DNA from 2 places in the Rhizobium sp. P2_G9 genome. Region 1 is predicted to be linked to the other one. Evidence: predicted binding sites of a transcription regulator. Region 1 holds the regulator's gene; the other holds the start of a gene.
What was found. Region 1 encodes LexA, which represses DNA repair genes until DNA is damaged. Its sites were predicted from a motif close to TGTTCNNNNTGTGTTCNG; they were not measured.
Positions count from the first base shown of each region.

Region 1 (4,210 bases):
CCCATGCCGGCGCGGCGCGGATCGAAGGACTTGCCGCCCTTCTTGCCATATTCGACATCGCCCGTCTGGGCCATGAATTCATTGATGACGCGGTGGAAGACGACACCGTCATAGGCGCCTTCGCGGGTCAGTTCCTTGATGCGCGCCACATGGCCGGGCGCGGCGTTCGGCATCAACTCGATGACGACCTTGCCCTTGGTGGTTTCCATGATGAGCGTGTTTTCCGGATCCTTGATCTCGGCCATGGGTTTTCTCCTTGCTTGTTGTCTCGACGCATTCTGAACGTGGGCTGCTCAGCAACCCTCCGTAAATGCCTGGTGTTATTTACCGACCGTGACCTTGATCATCCGGTCGGGATCGCTGACTGAACCGTTATTGTTCGGGTCGCCGCGCTTGATCTTGTCGACGAATTCCATGCCGGAAACGACCTTGCCGACCACCGTGTACTGGCCGTTGAGGAAATCGCCCGGCGCGAACATGATGAAGAACTGCGAATTGGCCGAATTGGGATCCTGCGAACGGGCCATGCCGATCGTGCCGCGCTCGAACGGCACTTGCGAAAACTCGGCCGGCAGGTCTGGCAGGTCGGAGCCACCGGTGCCAACCGCGTTCGGATCGAAACCCTTCTTCAGATTGCCGAACTTGACGTCGCCGGTCTGGGCCATGAAGCCGTCGATGACGCGGTGGAAGGCGACATTGTCATATTGGTGCTTGGCAGCCAGTTCCTCGATGCGCTTGACGTGCTGCGGCGCGATATCCGGCATCAGCTGGATCACGACCGGACCGTTCTTGAGCTGGATGGTGATCTGGTTGGGATTGGCATATGCCTGGGCGGCAAGGCCGGCGAACAGCAGCAATGCGGCCGCGGCGATGGATTTCAGGAAGATCATGGAAGCTCCGTTGTTTTTGGGCTCAGCGTTGGCGTTTTTCCTCGAGCGCGGCGAGCACCGGCTTCGGCACGAAAGCACTGACATCGCCGCCCATCGCGGCGATCTGGCGCACCAATGTGGCGGTTATGGGCCTGGACGCCGTGCCGGCCGGCAGGAACACCGTCTGGATATCCGGCGCCATCTGCCGGTTCATGCCGGCCATCTGCATTTCGTAGTCGAGATCGGTTCCGTCGCGCAAACCGCGGATCAGCACTTTGGTTCCATGCGCGCGCGCCGCATCGACGACGAGATTGTCGAAGGAGATCACCTGGATGTCGCCGATCCGGTCCGGCAACACGTCTTCGAGCGACAGGCGGATCAGCGAGGCGCGATCCTCGAAGGAGAACAGCGGTGCCTTGCCGGGATGGACGCCGATGCCGACGATGACCTTGGAGGCGATGTTGAGTGCCTGGATCAGCACGTCCAGATGCCCGTTGGTCAGGGGATCGAATGAACCGGGATAGAAGGCTGTTGTCATTGCGCGCGCTGCCGAAAATGGTCCCGCCTTTTGTCATGGATGTGGTATCGGCGCAACCGAAAATCCATGGTTTCCGGGTGAGCCAGAAACCTGAACGGCGGATGAACGCCCCATTCACGGCCGGTTCGGATCATCAATGGTTATATGGCGTCAAGTTCGGAGGACAGCGCAATGATAACAAGAAGCGCATGTTCCCAAGGAAACAGCAACCGGGTGCGCGATGTGGGATAAAGGTTCCATCGACAGCGCACCCGGACGAGAGACGAAAAGGACGACGACGATGATGTACATGACGCTGACCCTGATGGCAGGCCTGATTTCCGTCATGTTCGTGGCGACCGCAGTTTCCTCGATCATTAACGCAGTGCGTGAAAACAACGCCACACGGGATGCACTTTCCCACAGTGCCGCCCTCCAGTTCTAAGTTCCAGACGCGCGGGCGTCCCCTCCCCACCCCCTCCCCGCAAGCCCGCGCTCATGTGTAAAAACCGGACGGCTCCCCTGCCGTCCGGTTTTTCGTTGTGCGACCCTGCCATAGCCACCTAAGCAAAGATCCGATGCCTCGGGCGAGCCGGCTTAGACCGGCGGATTGAACGTGGGTGGGCGGTTCCCGGCATATAAGCAAAAGCCGCTTATCGGCCTCCGCGTTAACCATATTTAAAACCCTTGCGGAACATACATGGAACATATAGTGTTTGTTCGAGATTTGTTTCACGATTCCCAAGGGGACGTCCATGCTGACGAGAAAACAACAGGAACTTCTACTGTTCATCCATGAGCGGATGAAGGAGTCCGGCGTGCCCCCTTCGTTCGATGAGATGAAGGATGCGCTCGATTTGGCCTCTAAGTCCGGCATCCACCGGTTGATCACGGCATTGGAGGAACGCGGTTTCATTCGCCGGCTTCCCAACCGTGCCCGGGCGCTCGAAGTCATCAAGCTGCCCGAGGCCTATTCGCCGAGCATCAAGCCGCCGCAGAAGGGTTTCAATCCGAGCGTTATCGAAGGCTCGCTCGGCAAGGTCCAGCCAGCGCCTGCGCCGAAGCCGGCTGCAAATGAGAACAGCGGTGACGCGGTGTCAATCCCGGTCATGGGCCGCATTGCTGCCGGCGTGCCAATCTCGGCGATCCAGAACATTACCCACGATATTTCAGTCCCTGCCGGCATGCTCGGCGGCGGCGAACATTATGCGCTCGAGGTCAAGGGCGATTCGATGATCGAGGCCGGCATCCTCGACGGCGACACAGTCATCATCCGCAACGGCAGCACGGCCAGCCCGGGCGACATCGTCGTGGCGCTCGTCGACGACGAAGAGGCGACGCTCAAGCGCTTCCGCCGCAAGGGGGCTTCCATTGCGCTTGAGGCCGCGAATCCGGCTTACGAGACCCGCATCTTCGGGCCGGATCGCGTCAAGGTCCAGGGCAAGCTGGTCGGGCTCATTCGCCGCTATCACTGACAAGCCGATCGGTTGACGCGCGGCGAGCAGCCTCGCCTGCGTCGGCTAATATCATTTCTTCTTCTTTGATTCCTTGAGCGCCTTGTTGCGTGCCATGATCACGATCGCATAGCCCTCCTTGTTGACCTGACGGGCGCGGCCGAAGCCGGCGGCGCCATCCGGAACATCCTCGGTGATCACGCTGCCGGAGGCGGTCAGCGCCCCTGCCCCGATCGTCACCGGTGCGACAAGCGCACTGTTCGAGCCGATGAAAGCGTCGGCGCCGATCCGGGTTTCGAACTTGTTGAAGCCATCATAATTGCAGGTGATCGTGCCGGCGCCGATATTCGCCCGCGCGCCGATGATCGCATCGCCGATATAGCTCAGATGATTGACCTTGGCGCCCTCGCCGATCGCGGCATTCTTCACTTCGCAGAAATTGCCGACCTTGGCTTTTTCGCCCAGGTCTGCGCCAGGCCGCAGCCGTGCATACGGACCAACGCTGGCGCCCGGTGCAATATGGGCGCCCTCGATATGCGAGAAGGCGTGGATGACGACGTCACTGTCGATGGTGACGCCGGGGCCGAACCAGACATTCGGTTCGATCACGGTGTCGCGGCCGATCCGCGTATCGTGCGACAGGAAGACGGTTTCCGGCGCGATCATCGTGACGCCGGAGAGCATCAACTGATGGCGGCGCTTCTTCTGCCAGATCGCTTCGAGTTCGGCGAGTTCCGCCCGGTTGTTGCAGCCGGCAACCATGTCGCTCGGCGCTTCGACCGTCACCGCCCTGCCGCCTTCGCGGTGGAGGATTTCGATGATGTCGGTGACGTAATACTCGCCCTTGACATTGTTGTTGGTGATTTTCGTCAGCAGCGACAAAGCCTTGCGGCCATCGATCGCCATGATGCCGCTATTGCAGAAGGTGACCTTCCGCTCGGCCTCTGTCGCGTCCTTTTCCTCGCGGATGGCGACGAGCTCGCCGTCCTTGGTAAGCAGGCGTCCATAGCCCGTGGGTTTGTCGGTTTCGAAGCCGACGACCGCGACATCATAGCCGGCGCGCACTTTCTCCAGCGCTTCGATCAGCGGTGCGGGTTCGATCAGAGGCCCGTCGCCATAGGCGACCAGGATCTGATCGTAGTCCTTTTCGATTTCGCCGCGCGCCGCCAGCACAGCGTGGCCTGTGCCGAGCCGCTCGGTCTGTTCAAAGGCGCGGACCTCGATACCGGACCCGGACGCTGCGGCCACGACCGGCTCCGCATCGCGGCCAACGACCAGCGCGATGCAGTCAGCACCGCTGCGGCCGAGCGCCAGCATCACGTGCGAGATCATCGGCAGGTTGCCGATCGTGTGCAGCACCTTCGACTTGG
Region 1 is NZ_JBFUFK010000012.1:24,365-28,574, forward strand. It holds gene AC1DYF_RS11825 (peptidylprolyl isomerase) at 1-245, opposite strand, end outside; gene AC1DYF_RS11830 (peptidylprolyl isomerase) at 321-890, opposite strand; gene coaD (pantetheine-phosphate adenylyltransferase) at 913-1,407, opposite strand; gene AC1DYF_RS11840 (hypothetical protein) at 1,688-1,831, shown strand; gene lexA (transcriptional repressor LexA) at 2,142-2,861, shown strand; gene glmU (bifunctional UDP-N-acetylglucosamine diphosphorylase/glucosamine-1-phosphate N-acetyltransferase GlmU) at 2,913-4,210, opposite strand, start outside.

Region 2 (4,210 bases), on a different contig from region 1:
GGGTCAGCAGCCGCGTCAATCGGGAATAGGCAGCGCGATCGGTGGGATAGACGAGGATCGACATGCCGTCCTGCAGATCGAGCCGGCAGCCAACGACGAGCCTGAGGCCCGTGACGCGCGACGCTTCGAGCGCCCGAACGATGCCGGCGAGGCTGTTGCGGTCGACGACGCCGAGCGCTTCAGTGCCCAGGAGTTTGGCGGTGACAAACAGCTCTTCCGCCGAGCTCGCGCCGCGCAGGAACGAGAAATGCGTGGTGACCTGAAGCTCGGCGTAGCGCATTTAGGCAAACACTCCGTGCAGGAACCATTTGTGGGAGCCGGTGTCCGCATCGACGCCATCGCCGGAGCGGAAAATCCAGAAGCGCTCGCCCACCTCATCCTCGACAACAAAATAGTCGCGGACCGCGATCCATTCGGAGCTGCGTTGCCACCATTCGCCCAAGATCCGCTCCGGGCCGTCAGCACGCCTCACCTTTCGCCGCTTGCCACGCCAGGTAAAGGAAACCGGTGGATGGTCGGGCAAAAGCGCAATCACCTCAATTGCCTCCGGTCGCGTCAGAAGCCGCGACGGCCGTGGCCAATGGAGCGGCCAGGTGGCGCCACCCTCGTCGGCGGTCGGCGCGATCCGCTGGACGCTGCGCTCCGGGACGTCGCTTGCCACCGGCGCGACCCGGAAAATCCGCTGGCCGCCACGATTGCCGAGTACATCGATCAGCGGCGTCACATCGGTCACCTGCTCCTCAATGAGCGAGGATGAGGACTGAGTTTCCGTCAGCGGCTCGGCGATGATGGCCGCCAGGCTCAGTTTCTCGATGCCGAAGCCAGGCTCGATCCTCTCGATCCGATCGCGGAACAGTTTCGTCAGCCAGGCGATGTCGCGAACGGGCTTGGCCGTGCCCGCCCGTAGCGACTGAAGCGTGTTGTCGACGCGGTTCACGATGAGATCGGCGCGCCGCACACCAAGTCCCCGCTTCTCGAGCGCCTGGCAGAGTTGCCGGACGAGACGGCCCACATATTTCTCGATCGTTTCCGGTGCGCCGATCGGTTCGGCAAAGGATTTGTGCACCTCGACGATATCGACCCGTCGGATCGGATCGATCGGCTCGGCGAGACGGCCGAACATCTGGTCGAGACGCCGTCCTACCTCCGGACCGAAGCGCTGGGTCAGCGGCGCCCGTGGCGTGTCGGCAAGATCGCCGACGGTAGCGAAGCCGAGAGTGCGGAGGCTTGCAACGATCTCAGCCGTCAAACGCAGCGACGACAGCGGCAATCGGGTGACGGCTTTTGCTGTCTCACCGCGCGGGACGATGATCGTCTCGCGACCTATGGTCCGAGCCAGCGCATGTGCGGCACCCCAGCTGTCGGCGATCGCCGCTCGCGCTGCGAGACCGCGGCCGCGTAAGCGATTGACGAGGCCCGACAGCATCATTTCCTCGCCACCGTGAAGATGATCGGCGCCTTCTGTGTCCAGGACGATACCGTCCGGAGGGTCCATGGCTGTGACAGGGGAATATTGCGACAGTACCCAGAGCGTCAGCCGTTCCAGGGCTGCGAGATCTGCCGCCGGGTCGGCGTCAACCATAATGAGCCCCTGGACTAAGGCCTGCGCCTTCGCCGCCGGCATACCGATACGAAGGCCGAGCCTGGCCGCTGCCAGATCGGCTGCCGCAACCCATCGCTTCGAACCGCTCCTGGCGATGACCACCAGCGGCGTGTCAGGAGACAGCGAAGGATCGGCCCGCCTGATCCGGTCGGTCGGCAGTGTCGGAAGAAAGACAGATACGACCCTGGCCATCACATGCTCCGATGATGAATTCTCCTCCCTCGCCTGCCCTGACCCGCATCAGTTCCGCGAGCCAGCGCGCCCGGCCCATGCCCGGCACGGGAAGCGGCTCGGACGGCAGCACCGAGATGCGCCAACGGGTCACCGCGGCCGTCGGCATGCCGAAATCGGAAGCTTCCGTCTGCCGCCGCCAGCGGCGGATCACCAGGCCCAACGTGCCCGACTTCTCCGCCGCAAGCTGCAGCCGGCGCGAGGCCGTCATCGGCAGGCGCACCAGTTCGGCGACCACGGCTCCAAGCCCGCCATAACGCAGCGCCTCCTCGAAGCTTGCCAGCACCGTCTCCTCCTTGTCGCACTCGACAAAGATGACGCGGTCGGGGTGAAGGCCGACTTGGGCCAGGGCTGGAAAGAAGAGATCGAAGCGTGTGAGGCACCAGACGACCTTGCCGGTGGTGCGGGCCGCGATGCCGCCAATGAAGAGGGCGGCGGCCGCGCCATCGATCGCACCATTGCCACCACCGGCGACTTCATGCAGCGCCCCATAAGCAAGCCCTCCGCCGGGCAGCTGCGCGTCAATCGCATCCACACCGAACGGCAGGACCGTGCGAGCACGCATGCCCGCCCCTTCCAGGCTGGCGATCTTCTCGCGTAGCTCGGCGACAACGGCATTCGAAGGCGCGGTGGCTGTCGTCATGATCTCCTGTAGGGCAACCCGTTTTTGACTTTGGTAAGAGTGATATGTTCTTTATTTGTTCTAAAAGCGAAAACGAGTCAATGCGCACCTGGCGCGCTCAAGTTGAACGAACGGGCGACTTCGAAGGAATCTATGAGGGGATTCAATCCGATGACAGAATTGGGAATTTTTTCACACGGCTGGCAACGCCGGAAGGCTTGGTGTCGAAACATGGCGTGTGCCAGGCCTTGCCTCCTGTTCGCGTCGTTGCGCATGTCGGCGGAGAGCGATCGCGAGACATCGACGCTCTTCTTGACCCTGCCCTTCGTGTCGCGGGGGACAGGCCATTTTCCAGTGCTCGTGTCGATCATTTCACGCTTGCTGACGGCAGGACTCCTTGGAGGTTGTCGCACCCAAAAAGCGCGCGCTGATGCTAAATGACTCATGGAATCATAAGCCTAAGCGGGACTCGCACAACTTGCAGTCAGATGGCGCTAAGTCATTGAAAAATGATTCGTTTCGAATCGGAACGATTCGCGGCTGATTCGCTTGAATCGCCTGAGTTGCGTCTGGAGTATGAGCGTATGGTAAGCCCGAGAGCCAATTGGAAAGGCTTCATCAAGTTCGGAGAAGTCTCCTGTCCGGTGGCGCTCTATACGGCTGCGTCCTCGTCCGAACGGATTGCCTTCAATACGCTCAACCGCACGACCGGCAATCGGGTGAAACGGGAATTCATCGACACCGAAACCGGCGATCCGGTCGAGCGCGGGGACCAGGTCAAGGGCTACGAGGTCGAGAACGGCCAATATGTCGTGCTCGAACCCGAGGAAGTGGCTGCGGTCATTCCAGAGAGCGACAAGACCTTGAAGATCGAGGCCTTCATCCCCTGTTCGCAGATCGACACTACCTATTTCGACAAGCCCTATTACCTGGCGCCCGACAAGATGGGCAAGGAGGCCTACCTGCTGCTGCGTGATGGGATGAAGGAGGAGAAAGTCGCTGGCATTGCCCGAACCGTCCTCTTCCGGCGGATGCGCACTGTCCTGATCCGGCCGCACGGCAAGGGGCTGATCGCCTCGACGCTGAACTTCAACTATGAGGTCCGCTCGTCGGAAAAAGCGTTCGAAGACATGCCGGATCTGAAGATCGAAGGCGAAATGCTCGAACTCGCCGAACACATCATCGCCACGAAGAAAGGCAGTTTTGACGCAAGCACCTTCGACGACCGCTATGAGGCTGCCGTCGCCGAACTGGTGAAAGCCAAGATCGAAGGCCGCGCGCTCCCGAAGAAGAAGGCACCGATTGCGTCGAAGCCCAGCGACCTCTTGCAGGCACTGCGCGAAAGTGCCGGAGTGGCCGCCAGGGAGACGAAGCCGAAGCGCACGGCCGCGAACGCCAACCAAGGCGCGCGGCGCGAGAAGACCGCAAAGACTGCCGCAAAATCGAAGCAGGCCGCGACACCAGCCCGGCGCGCCGGTTAAGGGGAGGATGCCGCCATGGCTCTGCGTCCCTATTGGAAAGGCTATCTTAAACTCTCGCTCGTCACTTGTCCGGTTGAGATGATGCCTGCCACATCCGAGAGCGAAAAAGTCCGCTTCCACACGCTCAATCGTAAAACCCAGAACCGCGTCGTCAGCCATTACGTCGACTCCGTCACCGGCAACGAGGTCAAGGAAGAAGACGAGGTCAAGGGCTACCAGCGTGGCGAGGACGAATACGTCATTCTCGAAGACGAGGAGCTCGAAAACGTCGCC
Region 2 is NZ_JBFUFK010000016.1:121,530-125,739, forward strand. It holds gene AC1DYF_RS16040 (error-prone DNA polymerase) at 1-280, opposite strand, end outside; gene AC1DYF_RS16045 (Y-family DNA polymerase) at 281-1,795, opposite strand; gene AC1DYF_RS16050 (ImuA family protein) at 1,716-2,477, opposite strand; gene ku (non-homologous end joining protein Ku) at 3,041-3,937, shown strand; gene ku (non-homologous end joining protein Ku) at 3,953-4,210, shown strand, end outside.
Region 2: a site for LexA is predicted at 2,523-2,540, ahead of AC1DYF_RS16050 (ImuA family protein). Genes of this name have one in related genera too.